3 regions of the Kitasatospora sp. NPDC033851 genome follow, and region 3 is predicted to be linked to each of the others. Evidence: riboswitches for the same ligand, from Rfam matches in the RefSeq annotation. Region 3 holds a riboswitch; each other region holds the start of a gene.

Region 1 (6,853 bases), on a different contig from region 3:
CGGCAGGTCGGCCAACTCCTCGACCACCAGGTCGAAGTAGGCGCTGCCCCCGGCCGTGACCACCGGCGGCGCGTCGTCGGGGTAGGCGCCGGCGAGCCGGCCGTGGAGCTGGGCCAGTGCCCGGAGGTAGCCGCGGACGGTGGCCAGCCCGTCGGTCGTGGCGTCGTGCGCGAGCGCGCCCTCGTACCCGCCGACGCCCGCGAGGCGCAGGGTGGGGGCGCGCAGCACGGCGGCGGCGACCTCGACGGCGGCGTCCACGCCGCGGGCGCCGGTCCGCCCGTGGGGGCCGCCGAGTTCGATCAGTACCTCGACCGGCCGTTCGGCCCCGGCGGCGCGCAGTGCCTCGTCCATCAGCCGCACGCTCTCGGTGGAGTCGACCCAGGAGAGGAAGGCGAAGCCCGGGTCGGAGGCCAGTTCGTCGGCGAGCCAGGCCAGTCCGGCCGGGTCGAGCAGGGTGTTGGCGAGCAGGATCCGCTGCACCCCGAAGGCCCTGGCGACTCGCACCTGGGGCAGGTTGGCGAGGGTGATGCCGTGGGCTCCGGCGGCGAGCTGCGCCTCCCAGAGGGCGGGTGCCATGGTGGTCTTGCCGTGCGGGGCGAGCGCGACGCCCGCCTTGGCGCACCAGTCGGCCATGGTGCGGACGTTGTGCTCGAGCGCGGCAGCGTCGAGGGTGAGCAGCGGGGTGCCGAGCGAGGAGAGGGTCGGGCCGGTGGCCAGCCACTCCCGCACGGTGTGGCCCCACGACTCCGGCGGGGCGGCCTTGAACCGCCAGTCCAGCTGCTCGTCGGCCAGGGCCGCCACCGCGCCGCCGGCGATGCCCGGCCCGGTGCCGCTGCTTGCGAAGGTCTGCTCCACGGTCTTCCTCCATTTGCCATGTTGCAACATGCGCAACGAGGGTTGCACATGCTGGCAGCACGGTTCTAGCATCGGCGCCGGATCACGGTCAACGGAACCGTCCCAGGCCGACCGGGACCGACCCACTCAGACCCACGCCGAACGGAACTGACCCACGCTCAACGAACCCGACCCACGTTCAGGAGTCCCGGCCCGCACCCGACGGAACGGCCGCAGACGAGGAGCCCAGCACATGCCGCGACAGGACACCCCGGGCCCGACCCGCCCGGGTCCTCCCCCGACGGCCGTGTGCGTGGGCGAGTCGATGGCGGTCCTGCTCCCGGACCGCCCGGGCCCACTGGAGTCGGTGGAGAACTTCCGGCTCGCCGTCGGCGGCGCCGAGTCCAACGTGGCCGGCGCACTGGCCGCGCTCGGCGTGCCGACCGCCTGGGTCAGCCGGGTCGGCGACGACGGCTTCGGTCGGCGGCTCGTCGCCGAGGTCGCCGCCCGCGGCGTGGACGTCTCGGCGGTCGCGGTCGACCCACACCGCCCGACCGGCGTCTACCTCAAGGAGGTCGGCGGCACCACCGGCCACGATCACGACCTCGGCCCCGGCCGCAGCCGACTGCACTACCACCGGCGCGGTTCCGCGGCCGCCGCGCTCTCCCCCGCACTGCTCGCCGACCCGGCCGCCGCCGCACTGCTGGCCGGCGCCCGTCTACTGCACCTGTCCGGCATCACCGCCGCGCTCTCCGACGACTGCCTCGCCCTGCTGCGCGCCCTGTTCGCCGACCGCCGCCCGGACCGGCTGGTCAGCTTCGACCTCAACTGGCGCCCCTCACTCTGGCACGACCGGGACCCGGCCGTACTGCCGCCGCTGCTGGACGCCGCCGACCTGCTGCTGCTCGGCGCCGACGAGGCGCAGGCCGCCTTCGGCACCGGCGACCCCACCGCCCTGCGCCGCCGCTTCCCCTCCCCCGCCACCCTCGTGGTCAAGGACGCCGACCGGCACGTCACCGCCCTGGAGCGGGACGGCACGGCGGTCACCGAGCCGGCCCTCGCCGTCGAGGTGGTCGAGGCCACCGGCGCGGGCGACGCCTTCGCGGCCGGTTACCTGGCCGGCACCGTCCGGGGCCTGGACCAGCGCCGCCGGCTGCGGCTCGGCCACCTGAGCGCCGCCTGCGCGCTGACCGCCCACGGCGACCAGGCCGAGCTGCCGCCCGCCGCCGTCGTGACGGCACTGCTCGACGCCTCCGCCGCCGACTGGGCCGCCACCCGGGTCACCGCGGCCGGCATCACCGGCCCGACCCTGCCCACCGACGGCGCCCACAAGGCCGACCGCCCGCACCCCACCGACCGCCCGCACCCCACCGACGGCGCGCACCCCACCGACGGAGCACCGCCGACCGACCGAACGCCGCCCGCCGGCCGGGCCCGGGCCCGATGAGCAGCCACCCCAGCCCTCGAAGCGGAGCACGATGAGCCAGACCGTCACCCGCGCCCTGCGCATCCTCGCCCAGCTCGGCGAGGGCGAACGCTCCCTCGACCAGCTCGCCGAGGTGCTCGGCGTCCACAAGACGACCGTGCTCCGGCTGCTCCAGAGCCTCGAAGAGGAACGATTCGTCTACCGCGACGCGGCCTACCGCTACCACCTGGGCGCCGGCCTCTTCGCCCTGTCCGGCCTGGCTCTTGAGCAGCGCGGCATTCGCCGGATCGCCGCCCCGCACCTGGCCGAGCTGAACGCCGCCACCGGCCAGACCGTGCACCTGGCCGCGTACGAGGGCGGCGAGGTGGTCTACATCGACAAGTTCGACTCCCGCCATCCGGTGCGGATGTACTCCCGGATCGGCCTGCGCGCCGCCCTGCACAGCGCCGCCGTCTCCAAGGTGCTGCTGGCCGACCTGCCGCTGCCCGAGCGGCGCCGGGTGGTGGCCGGGATCGACTTCGCCCCGCACACCGAACGCACCCTCACCACGCCCGGGGCGCTGCTCGCCGAGCTGGAGAAGGTCGCCGCCCAGGGCTGGGCGCAGGACCACGCCGAGCACGAGGCCTTCATCAACTGCGTGGCCGCACCCGTCCGGGACGCCAGCGGGCGGGTCGTCGCCGCCGCCTCCATCTCCGTCCCGGACGTCGTCCTCCCGTACGAGCAGGTGCTGGACCTCCTCCCGCAGCTGGTCGCCACCGCCCGCGCGGTGTCGGCCGACTGCGGCCTCCCCGGCCACAGTTGACGGATCATCAAGACAGCCCGAAACAGCCGCCGAGAACTCCAAGGAGCAAGGAACCCCCATGTCCTCCGACAAGATCGAGATCCGCACCGACGGGGCCCCCGCCCCCGCCTGGATGTTCTCCCAGGGCGTCCGCAAGGGCCCGATCCTGCAGGTCTCCGGCCAGGGCCCGCAGGATCCCGCGACCGGCGAGTACCTCCACCGCGGCGACGTGAAGGCACAGACGCGGCGCACCCTGGAGAACGTCAAGGCCATCGTCGAGGCCGGTGGCGCCACCATCGAGGACGTGGTGATGTTCCGCGTCTACCTCACCAAGCGCGCGGACTTCCCATTGATGAACGAGGTCTACGCCGAGTTCATCGAGGAGAACGTCAAGCCCGGCGGCGTGAAGCCCTGCCGCACCACCGTCTTCGTCGAGCTGCCGCAGGAGCCGATGCTGGTCGAGATCGACGCCCAGGCCGTCGTCGCCTGACGATCCGGCCGACCCGAGGGCCCGGACGGCACGTCCGGGCCCTCGGCGTTCCCCGAGGCCTGCTTGCCACACTTCGCCAGCAACATTAGGTTAGGCTCACCTAACTATCTGGAGGTCCGTCCATGAGCCTGCCAACCGGCGACACCGAGGTGCCCGAGCCCACCACCGCCGAACGGATCCACAGCCTGCTCAGCACGACCTCCTCGCTCGCCGTCCGCACCCTGGGCGAGCAGCACGACCTGGACGGCCCGGTCTCCGCCCACGGCTCCCGCCTGCGGCTGCGCGCCCCGCTGGACACGCCGCTCACCGTGGCCGCGGCCCACGCCGCCGAGGGCCTCGCCGTCATCCTCGATGTCACCGACGTCGCCCCCGTCGCCGTCCGCGACCGCGTCCGCGCCCGCCTCACCCTGGCCGGCCGGCTGCACCTGGCCCACCTCGCCGACGACGGCCTCAGCGCCCACCTGCGGGTGGACGTCGCCCACGCCGTCCTCGCCACCCCGTACGGCACCGGCGCGGTCACCGCCGCCGACCTCGCCCTCGCCGCCCCCGACCCGATGGCCCGCCACGAGGCCGCAATGCTCACCCACTTCGCCGACGACCACGCCGACGCACTCGAGGTCCTCACCCGCCTGCTCGACCCGGTGCTGCTCGCCCGGAACCCGGACGTCCGCCCGCTCGCCCTGGACCGCCACGGCCTGGTGCTGCGCCTGGACCACCCCGACGGCCACCGCGACGTCCGCCTGGTCTTCCCCGAACCGGCCCGCGACACCGAGGACTTGGGCCACCGGATGCACGACCTGCTGGCCGCCGCCCGGTACGGTCAGCCGGCCCACCGCAGCTGAGTCGCCGGCTCACCGCCCGGCCGCGTCCTCCTCACGTACCGCCCGGACCACCACCGGCGCACCGCGAACGCCACCCCGACCCCGCCCCGACCCCGCCCCGAAAACGAACCGCCGACCCCGAAAACGGCAGCGGCCGGCCCGGCTCGCGAGGAAGTGAATCCCGCGAGCCGGGCCGGCCTGGGCGTGTCCCGCGCCCATGTCCACTGCACGGCGATCACCCGGTCGAGCGGTCACCCGACATGACCATCCCGGAGGATCGATTCGCTCCGCAGCAGCGGTGGTTCCTGAAACCCCGACAGGGTCAGAGCGCGACGCCGTGCGCGCGCAGGTAGGCGACCGGGTCGATGTCCGAGCCGTACTCCGGGCCGGTGCGGATCTCGAAGTGCAGGTGCGGGCCGGTCACGTTGCCGGTGGCGCCGGAGAGGCCGAGCTGCTGGCCGACGGTGACGGTCTGACCGATCTTCACACCGATCACGGAGAGGTGCGCGTACTCGGCGTAGTGGCCGTCGGCGAGCTTGATCTCGACCTCGTTGCCGTAGGCGCCGCCGTTGCCGGCCTTGACCACGACACCGTTGGCGACGGCGCGCAGCGGGGTGCCGGTGGAGGCCACGAAGTCCTGGCCGGTGTGGTGGCCGGAGGCCCACATCGAGCCGGCCACGCCGTAGGCCTCGCCGAGCACCGGGTGGGCCAGCGGCGCGACGAAGCCGGAGGCGGCGGCGACCGGAGCGGCGGTCACGGCCTGGGCCGGAGCGGCGGTCTGAACCTGGGTCTGCACCTGGGCGGCCGGCTTGGCGGCCTCGGTCTTGACCTGGACCTGGGCCTGCGGCTTGGCGGCCGAAGTGGCCTGGGTGACCGGAGCGGCCGGCTTGGCGGGCTTGGCCGGGGCGACGTCCGCGGACGGCGCGGCAGCGTGGCCGGCGATCGCGAACTGCTGGCCCGGGAAGATCAGGTTCGGGTTGGCGCCGACGACCGAGCGGTTCTGCTCGTACAGCGCGTGCCAGCCGCCCTCGACGTGCTTGGCGTCGGCGATCTTGGACAGGGTGTCGCCGCTGACGACGCGGTAGCTCTCGTGCGCGGCGGCCGGAGCGGCCTGGGCCGGCGCGGCCTGAGCCGGCGCGGCGTCGACGGCGGTGGTGGAGGCGGCGGTCTGCGGGGCCGGGGCGACCAGGGCGGTGTGGGCCTGGGCGCTCATCGCGGTGACGAGCGGGAGGGCGAAGGAGACACCGGTGACGGCGGTGGCGATGCCGATGCGGGCGGCGCGGGGCAGGGCGATACGACGAGCCTGAGCAGGCATGGAAGTTTCCTCTCCGACGCCTGCGAGGTGAGCTGTCGGGTTCGGGCTGGAGTTGCCCGGCCGCATGCGCGGCTTCACCCCAAGCCGGCCCTGGACGCCGCGCCCTGAGGCGCGAACTTCCGGTCCGGCGACTTACCTGTGGGTCCCCCGCTCCTGCCGTACAGAGTTCAGTTCGAACCACCGGGAAGCGGCAGGACTCGGCGTTCCACCCGGTGGATCCGTCCGGACTGGCCGGGCGGTCGCTGAACTAAAACCCATCCGTTCGGGTGAAGCAATGTCGATCTCTTGAATCGGCAACCATCCCCCGGGGTGCGGTGACTCTCCGGATGATCCGCTGCACGGTGCGTACGCGATCCATTCACCCCGCGCCACTGATCCACGACCCTGCGCCGACATCGACGGCACTGCGCGGTCGTCCGCTCACGCACCGCACACCACCGACACACCCGCCGGTGACCCTTGTCACGCGGGCCTCACGGGGAGCAGGATCGGGCCGTGGCCACTTCCGAGGCCGGCACCCTGCGCCTGGGCACCGCGCAGGGTCGCTGGGTACTACTGGCGACGGTGCTCGGCTCCAGCATGGCGATGCTGGACGGCACCGTGGTGAACGTCGCCCTGCCCCGCATCGGCGCCGACCTCGGCGCCTCCCTGGCGTCCCTTCAGTGGACGCTGAACGGCTATCTGCTCACCCTGGCAGGCCTGATCCTGCTCGGCGGCGCGCTCGGCGACCGGTACGGAAGGCGCCGGGTCTTCCTCATCGGCGTGGTCTGGTTCGCCGCCGCCTCCGCGGCCTGCGCCGCCGCGCCGAACATCCAGGTGCTGATCGCCGCCCGCGCCGTCCAGGGCATCGGCGGGGCGCTGCTCACCCCCGGCTCGCTCGCCATGCTCCAAGCCGTCTTCGACCCTGACGACCGCTCGGCCGCGGTCGGGCTGTGGTCGGGCCTCGGCGGCGTGTCGGCCGCGGTCGGCCCCTTCCTCGGCGGCTGGCTGGTGGACGGCCCGGGCTGGCGCTGGATCTTCCTGCTGAACCTGCCGCTCGCGGCCGCCGTGATCACGGTCACCACGCGGTACGTGCCGGAGAGCCGGGACGAGAGCGCCACCGGCCGCTTCGACGTGCTCGGCGCGGTGCTCGCCGCGTTCGCCCTCGGCGCGATCACCTACGCGCTGACCGCCGCCGGGGAGGGCG
Region 2 (6,853 bases), on a different contig from region 3:
CACCGTCGACCTACCCGTGGCTCGCACCCGCCCGGCTCGCCGTCGCGGCCCTCGTCGCCGTCGCCCTCTGCTTCTCCGGCTACCGCGCGGCGACGGACCCCACCGGGGTGGTGAACTTCTTCAGCTACTTCACCAACCTGGGCAACCTCGCCGTGGTCGCCGTCCTGGGCTACGGCGGCTGGGCGGGCCTGACCGGCCGCCGCCCGGTGCCGGACGAGGTGCGCGGGGCGGTCGTGCTCTACCTGGTGATCACCGGACTGGTCTACGGCACGCTGCTGGCGAAGTACCCGGAGCAGCTGGTGATCCCGTGGGCGGACGACGTGTTGCACCGCGCGATCCCGCTCGTCGTGCTTGCCGACTGGCTGATCGACCCGCCCGCCCGGCGCGTCCGCCCGGTCGTGGTGCTCGGCTGGATGGCGTTCCCGCTGCTGTACCTGGTGTACGCGCTGCTGCGCGGCCACGCCGTCGACTGGTACCCGTACCCGTTCCTCGACCCCACCCTGCACGGTGGCTACCGCCGGGTGGCCGGGGCCTGCTTCCTGACGGCGGTGGCCTTCGTCCTCGTCGGCGCCGCGGTCGCCGCCGTGGGCAACGCGCTCGCCGCGCACCGCGACGCCCGCGACGGCGCGGTCCCGAGGGGCCGTCACGCCCGTGCCGGAACGGGCTGACGAGGGCCGAACACGCTCCCGTGGTGACGGCCGTGGTGACGCTCCGGACCCTCACGGCCGCCGACGCAGCATCGAGGCCTTCCGGCAGCGGGCGAAACGCCGAAGCGGGGCCTGTGCCGTACAGGGGACGGCACAGGCCCCGCCGTTCGGGGCCGCGGGGGCGGGCGGTCACATGTGGGTGCCGCCGTCGATGCGGAGCTCGGTGCCGGTGACGAAGGCGCCGTCGTCGGAGGCGAGCATGGCGATCACGCCGGCCACCGTCCCCGGGCCCGCGAAGCCCTGGCCGAGGGCGGGGGAGAGCTTGGCGAGCAGGCTGAAGTCGGCGTCGGCGGGCAGGCCGGGGTTGTTGGTCATGCCGCTGTCGATGCTGCCCGGGGCGACGCAGACCGCGCGCAGGCCCTGCTTCGAGTACTCCGAGGCGATGGCGTGGGTGAACGACTGGATGCCGCCCTTGGTCGCGGCGTACGCGGCCATGTAGGGGTGGGCGAAGCTCGCGGAGGTGGAGCTGAAGTTGACCACCACGCCCTTGCCGCCGGCGAGCAGTGCGGGGAGCGCCTCGCGGGTCATCAGGAAGGTGCCGGTCAGGTTCACCGCGAGGAGCGTGTTCCAGAACTCCAGGGTGGTCTCGTGGGTGTGCGAGGCACGGAGGATGCCGGCCGCGTTGACCAGGACGTCCAGGCCGCCCAGGTCGGCGATCGCCTCGGCGACGCCCGCGACGACGGCGGCCTCGTCGGAGATGTCCAGGACCCGGATGGTCAGGCGGTCCGCGGTGCCGTCGGCGGTCGCGCGGTCCAGGGTCTTCTTCAGGCCGTCCTCGTTGACGTCGACGGCGACGACCTTGCCGCCCTCGGCGAGGATCCGGTGCACGGTCGCCCGGCCGATGCCCGAGCCGCCGCCGGTGATCAGGACGTTCCGTCCGCTGAAGCGCTCCATGGTGGTACTCCGTTCGTTCGTGGTCTCTCGACCTCAAGAGGCACGGTACGCCCAAGTGGCATGTTGTGCCAATGAGGCTTGGTGAGTCATCTCGGCATGACGCGCCAGAATGGCACCCATCCGCGTAGGCTGACCCCGTGACCGGACGCCCGACCCTGAACCAGCGCCGCCGTGACGCCACCCGGCTGGAGATCGCCCGCGCTGCCGCCGCGCTCTTCGCCGAAAAGGGGGCGGAGGCCACCACCGCCGAGGAGATCGCCCTCGCCACAGGCATCTCGCTGCGCACCTTCTACCGGTACTTCTCCGTCAAGGAGGATGCCGTCGCCCCGCTGCTCGCGGCGGGCGGACGGCAGTGGGTCGACCGGTTCGCCGAGAGCTCGGCCGACCTGCCGCTGCGCGAGGCGCTGGAGAGCGCGGCGGTCGCGTCGCTGACGCCGGCCGACGAGGCGGGTGCCGAGATGATGCAGTGGACCCGCAGCCTGCTGCGCGACCCGAGCCTGGAAGGTGCCTGGCAGCGCGTCCACGCCGACTCGGAGGTGCGGCTGCGCGCGGTCCTCGCCGACCGCTGCCCGGAGGGCACCGATCCGCTGGAGATCCGGCTGGCCGCCGCCGCCGCGACAGCGGCGATCCGGGTGGCCCTGGAGCAGTGGGCCTCCTCCGACGCCCCCGCCGTCGGCCCGGGCTCCCCGCGCGACCTGGGCGCCCGCTGCATGCGCGAGCTCACGGCGGGGCTGCGGCTCTGGGAGCGGGTGTCCTGAGCCGGGGGTGCGTCGGGCGTGGGGCGTGGTGGCTGCCGCGCCCGGCGGTTGGCGGGTGACGGCGAGCAGCTGACAGGGTTCAGGGTTCAGATGTCAGATGACAGATTTCGAAATCTGTCATCTGAACTCTGTCGGTTGAAAGCCGTCGGCCGTTCCCCGCGACCTCCCAGCCCGCCATCAGCGTTCTCCCAGCTGGCGCTAGGGTTGATCATTGCGCCCTGGCAGGGGAGCCGGGGTGACCTCCTCGGATGTCCCCAGCGGAGGGGTCCGGAGTTCGAGGCGTGGGAGCAAGTAGGACATGGGTCTGACGAGCCACAAGGTGCTGGCGCTGACCGTATTGATCGCCGTCGTGGTGATGGGGGGCACGGTCTGGCTGTGGCCCAGGATGGCCAGGACGACCTGGCAGGCGGTGCTCGGCCGGATCGGCACGCTGCTCGCCACCCAGTTCGCGGTGCTCGCGGCGCTCGGCCTGGTGGCGAACAACTACTTCGCCTTCTACAGCAGTTGGGACGACCTGCTGGGCACCGGTGACACCGGCCCGGTGGTGATCCACAACAAGGCGGACGCCTCCGGTCGCCTCCTGGTGGAGACGATCGGCCACGCCTCGGTCAAGGGCGGCGGTGCGGTGGGCCGCGAGCCCAGCCAGTCGGGCGAGATCCGCAAGGTCCGGATCGACGGTGCGGTCAGCCGGCTGTCCACCGAGAGCTACGTCTACCTGCCCCCGCAGTACTTCCAGCCGGAGTACGCGCAGAGGAAGTTCCCGGCCGTGATCGTCAGCACCGGGTTCCCAGGAATCGCCGAGAACCTGATCACCCGCTTCAACTACCCGGGCGCGGCGCTCAAGCTGCTGCAGGAGGGCCGGATGCAGCCGACCGTCCTGATCCTGATGCGCCCCTCGCCCGCGCTGCCGCAGGACACCGAGTGCGAGGACATCCCGAACGGCCCGCAGTCCGACACGTACTTCACCAAGGACGTGCCCTCGGCGATCCAGGCCAGCTTCCGGGTCTCGTCCGACCCGCAGGCCTGGGCCTTCATGGGCAACTCGACCGGCGGCTACTGCGCGCTCAAGCTGGCCATGCGCCACCCCGACGTGTTCCCGACCGCCGTCGCGCTCTCGGCCTACTACGACGCCGCCGACGACCCGACCACCGGTGACCTGTTCGGCGGCAGCAAGCAGCGCCGCGACGAGGCCAACCTGATGTGGCGGCTGAAGAACCTGCCGCAGCCCAACGTGTCCGTGCTGCTGGCGGGCACCAAGAAGGGCGACGGCGACTACCGGCGGGAGACCGAGGCCTTCGTCGAGGCGGCGCGGAGCCCGATGAAGGTCTCGTACAGCATGCTCGAGAACGGCGGCCACAACTTCGAGACCTGGAGCGCGCTGCTGCCGTCCTCGCTGGAGTGGCTGTCCCAGCACCTTGCGGTGCCGAACCCGACCGCCTGACGACCGGCCGCTTATCGGCCGGACCCCGGGGCCCAGCCGCGGGTCGGGGGTCCGGCCGTCACAGGTCTCAGGCCACCCGCTCCAGCGAACCGGTGTGCAGCTGGCCGACCCGGCCGCCCTCGCCCTCGAAGGTCCAGAAGGCCCGCACCGTCAGCTTGTTCAGGTCCATCACATGGCTGACGGTGATCCCGCTCTGCTCCGTCCAGCTGACGAAGTAGATCTCCGGTGCGACCTCGGCGACGTGCAGCCGCACGTCCTCCCACTGGCCCGCGGACTCGCCGAGGCCCTCCCAGCGCAGCCGCGTGCCGTCGGCCGAGTAGGTGTTGCGGAAGGCCGCGCCGTTGTCGGCCCGGAAGACGTAGGTGCGGCCGGCGAAGGCGGGCAGGGACGCGATCATGGTGGGGCGGCTCCTCGTTTCGGGCTTTGGTGCTCTTGTGCACTGCGGAAATGTCAGGCCTCCAATTTATCCGACCGGGTGCAGTCGGTCAGATCTTTGCCACGGTACGGATCGCCACCGCGCCGCCCGCCGGGGGGTGCGACCGGCACATGGACACCCGCCGCGCTCCGGTCCTACCGTCCGCCCATAAAACGCACCCCTGCGAGACTCACCCCAGCGAGACGCACCCCCACCACGCCCGTCCACACCACCGGCATCGCGACGGTCGGCGGCACCCGGCTGCTGAGCGGCCTCGACCGCCTGGAGCTGGCCTGGGCGCCGGAGGCCGAGAGCCAGGTCGACGCCTGGCTCGGCTGACCATCCCGCCAGGCCTTCGGCCGAGCACCCGGACGGGCACCCGGCCAGGAACCAGGACGGGCATCCGGCCGGGCCGGGGGATTGATCAACTCGGCCGCCGCACAGCGTTGTTGATCGACACCACTGTGAGCTGCGCGACAACCGGACCGACGGAGTTGTCCGTTCACGCACAGCCTGCCTAGCCTGCAACGGTCGTCCGCCCTCGCGGACCCCGCCGCCGGGACGCCGAGTCCCGTCCACCCGTCGGCGGGTCACCGAGCACCACGCGGACGGGAGCGGGGGAACCAAGGTCGGCGCCCGGCCCGCGCGCTCACGCGTACGGGTCGTGGCTAGGGGTGAAGCCGTTCCACAGGCGGCCGGGCCAACTGCAGCCCGAACCCGACAGCTAACCTCGCAGGCGTCGCAGAGGTCCGCTCATGCCCCAGCCTGCTGTCCGGCGCGCCACGCCGCGCCGCGCCCGCCCCTCCCGCCGCGGCCGCAACGCCGCCTTCGCCGCCACGGGGGCGCTCGCCATCAGCGGCGCCGGCCTGTTCGGACTGCCGTCCGTGAGCAGTGCCCAGGCCGCCACCGCGCCGACCGTCACCCAGGACCGGCTCGCCCCCGCCACCATGGTCGCGGGCAAGGCCGGCACCGCCTCGCTCGGCCTGCACTCCTCGGCCTGCTTCACCGCGAAGACCGTCGGCGTGGGCGTGCGGGACGCGCGCGGCACCAACCTCGACTTCCCCGGCAACGCCTCCAACGTGCAGATCTGCCCGAGCGGCGTGAACTTCACCAGCGGCGCGCGCACCCTGCCCGCCGGGACGTACACCCAGTTCGGCTTCTGGCAGGACCTCGGCGGCGTCTGGCACAACCTGCCCTCGCAGCAGCTGATGGTCTCGGCCACCGCCACCCCGGCCCCGGCCCCGACGGCCACCGCCACCCCGGCGCCGACCTCCACGCCGACCCCGACCTCCACGCCGACCCCGAGCGCCACGGCCAGCCCGACCGCCCCCGCGCCGTCCTCCCCGGTCGTCGGCAAGTCGCTGACCTGGTCGGACGAGTTCAACGGCTCGATCTCCTGGGGCCAGCGCTGGGTCGGCGACAAGAGCACCTCGTACAAGTACGGGAACCACAACCCGGACGACAACAAGCTGGACTGGCTGAACAAGAACAACGTCAGCGTCGCCAACGGGGTCGCCACCTTCACCGCCGCCCCCGGCGGCCCGGCCCTGGAGAACGGCAAGCAGTCCTGGAACACCGGCTTCCTGACCACCGAGGGCTCCAGCGAGGGCTTCCAGGTCAAGACCGGCGACTACGCCGAGACCCGGGTCAAGCTGCCCGCGGGCACCGGCGCCTGGCCGGCCCTGTGGACCTGGAAGAACGGCAACGGGGAGATCGACTCCTTCGAGTACCACCCCGACAACCCGAACCTGCTGGAGCTGACCAACCACGTCAACCCCGGCAACCCGAAGTACTACACCGACGCGAGCGCCATCGCGAAGGACCAGTGGGTGACCATCGGCACCTACTACGGCGCGAACTCGGTGGACTGGTACGTCAACGGCGTCAAGGTCTTCTCGGACGGCAAGGGCGTCGGCGCCAACTGGTCGGCGTACCTGATCCTCAACCTCTCGGTGTGCGCGGGGCAGTACCACCCCGCGCCACAGGGGACCGCTCCGATCACCATGGCCGCCGACTACGTCCGCGTCTACCGCTAACCGGTAGGACGTCTCACCGGTCGCCGCAAGCCGGCAGCCGCTCGCCGGCGCCCGGCGCCCGGTGGGACGACGTGCTCAGGAACCGGCAGCCGTCTCGACCACCGTGATGTCGAACGGCTGCCGGTTGTTGCTCTCGTCCCGGTCGTCCGCGCTGCGCACCGCGACCCAGCCGCCGCTCAGTTTTCCCAGGGGCAGGTCGGGGTCCAGACGGACCGGGACGAGGGCGGTCGCGGTGCGCAGCGGCGGCAGCCCGGGCCCGAAGACGCAGCGCACCCGGTGGCCGTTCTGCAGCACCTCGCAGTTGTCGGGGTAGTAGGGCCCCTCGGGGGTGACGCCCTTCGGCAGGGTGACCACGACCGTGAACGGGGAGGCGGTGGCGTCCGGGCCCCTGTTGGCGACGAAGCCGTGGACGGTCGTGGTGCCGCCGGGCGGCGCCGCCGGGTCCGGGTCGATCCGGACCACCTCCAGGTCGGAGTCGGACGGCGCGGCGACCACGGCGGGCAGGGTGGACACCTCGGGGACGGCGGACGCGGTCGGCGCGCCCGGCGCGACGACCTCCACCGCCGGACGGGGCTCCGGCCGACGCAGCGCCCAGGACGGGC
Region 3 (6,853 bases):
TGCATCGGGGTGCTGCTGCCGGGCGCCGAGATCCCGCTGGCCCCGATCCGGGCCGACCTCTTCCGCCGCTACGGCCTGGCCTGGCGCCTCGGCTGCCCACCCCAGGCCGACCCGCCGCAGACCGACTCACCGCAGATCGACCGACCGAAGACCGACTCACCGCAGACCGATCCGCCGGAACACGAAAGGCCGCCGGCCCGCGGTTGACGGCGGGTGGGCGGCCTACCGGTCGCGACCCGCTGCCGAGGGGATCCGCGAAGAAAGGTCCTCACGGATCCCGGACGGCAGCGGGTCAGCGCTCCTTCAGGATCGAGGCGAGCAGGTCTATGGTGCGCTCCGGCGTGAGGCTGTCCACGCAGAGCCGCTCCATGACCTGGATGTACGCGTCGACGTCGTCCCGCTTGTCCAGGTACAGCGCGCTGGTGAGCTGCTCCAGGTAGACCACGTCCGCGAGGTCCTGCTCCGGGAAGCGCAGGATCGTGAACGCCCCGGACTCGCCCGCGTGCGCGCCAAAACGGAACGGCATGACCTGGATCACCACGTTGGTCTGCTCGGCGACGTCGATCAGGTACTGCACCTGACCGCGCATCACCTTCGGCCCGCCGACCGGCCGGCGCAGCGCGGCCTCGTCGATGACCGCCCACAGGCGCGGGCTGGCGCCCTCCGCCAGCAGCTTCTGGCGGCGCAGGCGGAGGCTGACCCGCCGTTCGACCTCCTCCTCGCTGATGACCGGCCGACTCTGGCCGAAAACCGCCCGTGCGTACTCCTCGGACTGCAGCAGCCCGGGGATGAACTGCACCTCGTAGGTGCGGATCAGCTGGGCGGCCTCCTCCAGTCCGACGTAGGTCTGGAACCAGCCCGGCAGCACGTCGTTGAAGCTGTGCCACCAGCCGGACTTGTTGGCCTCGCGGACCAGGCCGAGCAGGGCTTCCCGCTCCATGCCGTCGTCGACGCCGTACAGGCTGAGCAGGTCGGCGACGTCGCGCTCCTTGAAGCTGACGCGACCGAGTTCCATGCGGCTGATCTTGGACTCGGAGGCTCGGATCGCGTAGCCCGCGTCTTCGCGGGTGATGCCGCGCGCCTCACGCAGGCGACGCAGCTGCGAGCCGAGGAGGATCCGGCGGACCATCGAGCCGCCGCCCGGCTGAACTGTGGTCATGCGGTCGAAACCTCCACCTAGGGCAAACAGCGCACAGTCTGCCATCAGTTGAGCGCTCACGGTGCCGATACTGACGGATGTTCCTATCAGTTCTGCACTCCGCACACCAGGATGCACGTGCATCCGGCGCTTGCATATGCCAATAGTGCGACTGCACGTGAATCGACTCTTGCATCTGCAGTGAGCGCACACCACCATGGTGCACGTGCACCTGCACATCCCTGGCAATCCCGCGGGCTCCGCGTCGACCCCACGCGCGACTCCGTGCACCGGTCCGACGGCGTCCCCCCGCGCCATCGGGCGGCCGAGTGCGCGCGCGTCTGGTCGAGGGGGCGGCCGAGCGGCCGAGCGAGTCGGAGGTGACCGGCATGACCCCGGCGGGTCCAGCCGTGTCCGCCCCCTTATGGGAGGAGCTCTTCATGAGCACCGGTACGGCTTTGGCGGTTGACCCCCATGTGGTCACCTGTACGCTCGCTCCTCGCTTCGAAGCCGTCAGAACCGCGCGCGACTTCGCCCGGACCACGCTCCGGCGCTGGAGCCTGCCGGAGCTGTTCGACGACGTCGCGCTGGTGGCCTCGGAACTCGTGACGAACGCGCTCCGGCATGCGATCGGCGCACGGCCCGACCCTGCGGGCGGCGCCCAGGGCGAGTACGACTTTCCCACACGGGCGACCCCGGACGGGCGGCTGCCGATCCGAATAAGCCTGGTGCACCGCGCACCCCAGGTGGTCTGCGCGGTGAGCGACCCGAGCAGCATCGGCCCGGCGGCCAGGGAAGCGGACTTCGTCGCCGAATCCGGCCGCGGGCTGCACCTGGTGGAGTCCTTCAGCCGCTCCTGGGGCTGGCACCCGCTGGGCAGCGGCAAGGTGGTCTGGGCCATGTTCGAGGCGGAGCCGGCGGGCGGCACGCTCGACGGACACCCGGAGATCGGCGGGCACGCGGAGATCGGTGCACGCTCGGCGCTCGACGCGCTCGGCGGACCGGTCGACGTCGGTGGACGGCACCGGCGCTCGGCCTAGCGCCGAGCGGCGCGTGGCCGGTCGAACAGCGGGCCGAGGGCCCGCTCCCATGCCAGCTCGGACGTTGGGCAGGGCGTCGGGCAGGACGTCCGGCAGGACGTCGGGTACGGCAGCCGGCCGAGTGGCCGGTCGAGGGAAGCCCCGGGAGGACCACGCCCCGGGCCCTTCCGCCAGGCCCCGTCGGCGGTTCGCCCCGGCCGGTGGCCGGGAAGGCAACAGCGGAGAAGACGGCAGGAAAGTCAAAGGCCGTCGTGGTGTCGGCACCCACGACGGCCCCCCGATGGTGAAGCACGGCAGCCGGTCAGACCGCCAGGTGGTCGAACTCCCCGTCCTTGGCCCCCAACAGCAGGGCGGCGATCTCGGCCCGGGTGTAGATGAGCGCCGGACCGTCCGGGAAGCGCGAGTTGCGCATCGCCACATCACCGCCCGGCAGGGCCGCGAACTCGACGCAGTTGCCCTGGGAGTTGCTGTGCCGGCTCTTCTGCCAGACCACCCCCGTGAGATCGGCCGCGGCCATCCCGTTGTGGGTGTCGTACGAGCCGTGCGTGTCCTGCGAGTCGTGCGAGTCGTGCATAGAAATCTCCCGAAGAGCTCCGGAGTTGTCGTCCAGCGCGGCGCCCCCGGCACCGCCGAACGAACGGACCGGCCCCGTACCGGCCCGGCACAACGCCTCACTTGACGCGATGATAGCTGCAGTGCACGTGCATCAGCACGGGACGTTGCAGGTGCACGAGGCCTTTTACCCGCGGCCCCGAACTCTTCACGGGGTCTCCCCTGACGGTACGTAAACGGACATAGTCGACTGAATCACCGGAGCCGCGATAACCCGCCGTGAGCGGCTCCCCGCTGAATGTTGATCTTCGAATGCCGGGAGTCGCGCCGCCGTGACCCTCCGTCAGACGACCTCCGGACTGTGAGACATCTCACGCACCACAGTCGCAACGCCGCACCACGTGGGGCACGTCAAAGCAATGGCCCGTGCTCGCACGGGGGTTGGGTGAGGAATGTCCGGATTGTGGGCAAACCACCCGGACCGGCACGGCGGACACACCGGGTCCGCACCGCGACCGCGCCAAACCCGTACGGCAGCCGACTGCAGGCCGGACGGGCCGATGTCCTACGATCTCCGGCATGAGCACCGCAGCCATTCCGGGCGCGCCACTGCCCGTCCGCACTCCAGGCTCCCGTGCGCGGGGGCGCCACCGTCGTCCCGAGCGCCCCGCGATCCCGGCCAACGCGCCGGCCCTGGTGCTCGCCGTGCCCGCGACCGCCGGGCCCGAGTCCCGCTCGGTCGTCGAGGAGCTGCTCTCCATCGTCCGCAGCGAGCAGAACGGCGTCCAGGCCGCGGTCGGCTACCTCCCCGGCGACTACGCCGAGGGCGCCGGCGGCGAGGACCGCACCGTCGCCGAGCTCCTGGCCATGGCCGCCGAGGCCGGGCTGCCGACGCCCGTCCTGGTGCCGCTGGTGCCCGGTCCGCACGGTTTCCTGGCCGAACTCCACGCGCTCGCCGCCGAGTACGGCGCGCCGGTCACCGACGCGCTGGGCCCGCACCCGCTGCTCGCCGAGGCCGTGCACGTGCGACTCTCCGAGGCGGGGCTGGCCCGCGCCGACCGGGCCCGGCTGTTCGCCATCGCGACCGCCGCGGACGGCGTGGTCCTGACCACCGTCGGCGGCGAGGACGCCGCCGCCGCAGCCGGCATCACCGGCGTACTGCTGGCCGCCCGACTGGCCGTCCCGGTCGTCGCCGCCGCGCTCGACGTGCCCGGCTCGGTGGCCGCGGCCGTCAACCACCTCAAGGAGTCCGGCTCGCAGCGCCCGGCGCTGGCCCCGCTGGTGATCGGGCCGGAGGCCGACTCCGAGCTGCTCGCCACGGCCGCCGAGGAGACCGGCTGCCCGTCGGCGGCGCCGCTGGGCGCGTACCCGACCGTCGGCCAGCTGATCGCCTCCACCTACCTGGCCGCGCTGCCCACGCCGTCCCCGGAGGAGCTGGCGCAGGCCGAGGCGGAGGCGGCGGCCGCCGCCGAGGCCGAGGGGGTCGTGGAGGGCGCCCGGCGCGCTCACGCGGCCGCCGAGGCGCCTGCCGGACAGTAAGGACACCACGCGCCGGTCGGCGCGCACACAGGGCCCGGAACGGCTTGCGTTCCGGGCCCTTCGCTTTGCCTCTCTCGTTGCCCCTCCTGTTGCCTCTCCTGCTGCCCCTCCTGCTGCTTTCCTGTGCCGTACGGGAGTTACAGGAGTTAAGCGAGCAATGAAGGGAATGTCCGTTCTGGCGCCATTTGCTAGGAAATGGTGAGCGCACTCTCCGGCGCTCGAATCGCGGCCACCCCCCTGGCTCGGACGGCGCGCCGCTTCGCGCTTCAACACACCGTCACGTCACTCCTGAGGCGAAGACAGTTGTGGGCATCCGCAACAGCATTGCCGAAAAACGATCATTTACGATCATGATTACCTGACATTTTGGCAGTTCCCACTAAACCGTGATGCGCGTCACAGCTATTTGCAGTTTGAACTTAAGTCTGCTTAACGTGCTCCCCGTTCGTGGCCACACGGACCCAGTTCATCCGCAACGCCGAGTCCTGCCGTCGGATGTCCTGGAAGCGCGAAAACGCACCACGGCAGGAGCGGGGGACCCACAGGTAAGTCGCCCCGGACCGTTCCCCGGAACGTCCAGGGCTAGGGGTGAAGCCGCGCTCACGCGCGGCCGGGCAACTCCAGCCCGAATCCGACAGCTCACCTCGCAGGCGTGGGAGAGGACCGCGTCTTCATGCTGCCCACCAACGGCACCCGTCTGTCCAGCCGCACCCGCCGCGTGATCGCCGCCATCGGCGTCGCGGGCGTCGGCCTCACCGTCCCGTGCCTCGTCTCCGGCACCGCCTCCGCGGCCTCCGTCGCCACCTGGGACAAGGTCGCCCAGTGCGAGAGCACCGGCAACTGGAGCATCAACACCGGCAACGGCTTCTACGGCGGCCTCCAGTTCACCCAGAGCACCTGGTCCGCCTTCGGCGGCACCGCCTACGCCGCGCGCGCCGACCTGGCCACCAAGGACCAGCAGATCGCCGTCGCCGAGAAGGTCCTCGCCTCGCAGGGCCCCGGCGCCTGGCCGGTGTGCTCGGTCCAGGCCGGCCTCACCAAGGGTGGCGCCCCGGCGTCCGTCGACACCTCGACCGCCGCCAAGCCCGCCGCGCCCGCCGCCCCGGTCGCCAAGCCCGCCGCCAAGCCGGCGCAGACCCAGGCCCCGGCCGCCAAGCCGGCCGCGCCCGCCCAGGACGCTGCCCAGGCCGCCACCGACTCCGCCACCGGCAACTGGACGCAGAAGCACCAGCAGCAGGCCCAGAGCGGCGACTACACCGTGGTCGAGGGCGACTGGCTGTCCTCGATCGCCGACAAGCACAACGTCCAGGGCGGCTGGCAGCGGCTGTACGACCTCAACCGCGGCACCCTGACCGACGGTCCGAACACCATCTACCCGGGCCAGCACCTGTCCTTCGGCGACGGCGGCCAGGCCCAGCAGTCGGCCTCCACCGACCAGTCCGCCTCCTCGGACAAGTCCGGCTCGGACTTCACCTGGTTCAACCGCTCGCAGAAGTCCGGTCAGTCCGCGAACGGCGGTGCCGTGAACGCCAAGCCGGCGGCCCAGACCCAGACCCCGGCCGCCAAGCCGGCCGCCCAGGCGCAGACCCAGGCCCCGGCCCAGGCCGCCACCGGCAGCATGGCCGCCGCGGTCGCCTTCGCCGAGTCCAAGGTCGGCCAGGCCTACGTCTACGGCGGCACCGGCAACGGCGGCTGGGACTGCTCCGGCCTGACCCAGGCCGCGCTGCGCGCCGCGGGCATCTCCGTCCCGCGCGTCGCCGCCGACCAGGCCGCCGCCAGCACCCACGTCTCGCTGGACAGCCTGCAGCCGGGCGACCTGCTGTTCTGGTCCAACAACGGCCAGGACTCGGGCGTCTACCACGTCGCGATCTACGTCGGCGGCGGCAAGTACGTCGAGGCCGCCAACCCGAGCTCGGGCGTGCGCGAGCAGACCGTCGCCAACTGGGCCCCGGACTTCGCCGGCCGGGTCTGAGCACGGCGAACGGCTGACAGCCGACGGATTTCGACTGACGGACAACAGATAACAGATAACAGATTTCAACATCTGTCAGCTGTCAGTCGTCCTCCGAACGCTGACCACCCGCCACCCCCGGGGAGAGTCTGGTCGCTCCTCCCCGGGGGTTCCGGCGTATCCCCGTGGTGAAACCCCGCCCCAACGGGCAAGCTGCTGCTCCGCACCCGAGGAGGAGTCACATGGCCCAGGTCACCGTCACCATCGACGCGAACCTCGCGATCGACGCGATGATGCTCTCCGGTACCACGAACCCGCAGGACGCCGTCGAACTGGTCCTGCGCGACTACCTGGCCCGCGGCCGCCGCACCGAGACCCGTACCGGCGACGCGGCCGACGGCCGACGCCTCACCGCCGACCGTCCCACCGCCCAGGAGGGCTGACCCGGCGCACGCCGAAGGGCCCCGGAGAGCAACTGCCCTCCGGGGCCCTTCCCTTGCCCCTACGGCCGACGCTCAGCGCGCGCAGGCCCCGGTGGACCCGCGCATCACCAGCTCCGGCTGGAACATGAACTCGCCGCGCTGGGCCGCGTTTCCGCCGACCTCCTCCAGCAGCGCGTCCACCGCCGCCGTG

What was found. Region 3 has a riboswitch for cyclic di-AMP ahead of ACZ51D_RS39090 (transglycosylase family protein). Riboswitches for the same ligand answer to the same signal wherever they lie in the genome.
Region 1: it holds a riboswitch for cyclic di-AMP, as region 3 does, so the genes downstream of both, ACZ51D_RS32345 (M23 family metallopeptidase) here and ACZ51D_RS39090 (transglycosylase family protein) in region 3, are expected to answer to the same signal.
Region 2: it holds a riboswitch for cyclic di-AMP, as region 3 does, so the genes downstream of both, ACZ51D_RS13205 (glycoside hydrolase family 16 protein) here and ACZ51D_RS39090 (transglycosylase family protein) in region 3, are expected to answer to the same signal.

Annotation. Positions count from the first base shown of each region.
Region 1 covers NZ_JBVIRL010000021.1:102,440-109,292, forward strand. The annotation lists gene ACZ51D_RS32320 (alanine racemase) at 1-855, opposite strand, end outside; gene ACZ51D_RS32325 (sugar kinase) at 1,088-2,281, shown strand; gene ACZ51D_RS32330 (IclR family transcriptional regulator) at 2,313-3,062, shown strand; gene ACZ51D_RS32335 (RidA family protein) at 3,121-3,531, shown strand; gene ACZ51D_RS32340 (DUF2470 domain-containing protein) at 3,654-4,373, shown strand; gene ACZ51D_RS32345 (M23 family metallopeptidase) at 4,675-5,667, opposite strand; cyclic di-AMP (ydaO/yuaA leader) riboswitch at 5,670-5,850, opposite strand; gene ACZ51D_RS32350 (DHA2 family efflux MFS transporter permease subunit) at 6,163-6,853, shown strand, end outside.
Region 2 covers NZ_JBVIRL010000005.1:328,336-335,188, forward strand. The annotation lists gene ACZ51D_RS13180 (Pr6Pr family membrane protein) at 1-668, shown strand, start outside; gene ACZ51D_RS13185 (SDR family NAD(P)-dependent oxidoreductase) at 837-1,601, opposite strand; gene ACZ51D_RS13190 (TetR family transcriptional regulator) at 1,739-2,359, shown strand; gene ACZ51D_RS13195 (alpha/beta hydrolase) at 2,658-3,800, shown strand; gene ACZ51D_RS13200 (phenolic acid decarboxylase) at 3,868-4,197, opposite strand; cyclic di-AMP (ydaO/yuaA leader) riboswitch at 4,804-4,969, shown strand; gene ACZ51D_RS13205 (glycoside hydrolase family 16 protein) at 4,971-6,251, shown strand; gene ACZ51D_RS13210 (hypothetical protein) at 6,327-6,853, opposite strand, start outside.
Region 3 covers NZ_JBVIRL010000037.1:42,563-49,415, reverse strand. The annotation lists gene ACZ51D_RS39115 (TetR/AcrR family transcriptional regulator) at 1-207, shown strand, start outside; gene ACZ51D_RS39110 (helix-turn-helix domain-containing protein) at 293-1,159, opposite strand; partial or broken gene ACZ51D_RS39105 (ATP-binding protein) at 1,579-2,052, shown strand; gene ACZ51D_RS39100 (DUF397 domain-containing protein) at 2,480-2,752, opposite strand; gene ACZ51D_RS39095 (sirohydrochlorin chelatase family protein) at 3,310-4,269, shown strand; cyclic di-AMP (ydaO/yuaA leader) riboswitch at 4,767-4,935, shown strand; gene ACZ51D_RS39090 (transglycosylase family protein) at 4,943-6,241, shown strand; gene ACZ51D_RS39085 (hypothetical protein) at 6,463-6,663, shown strand; gene ACZ51D_RS39080 (LacI family DNA-binding transcriptional regulator) at 6,736-6,853, opposite strand, start outside.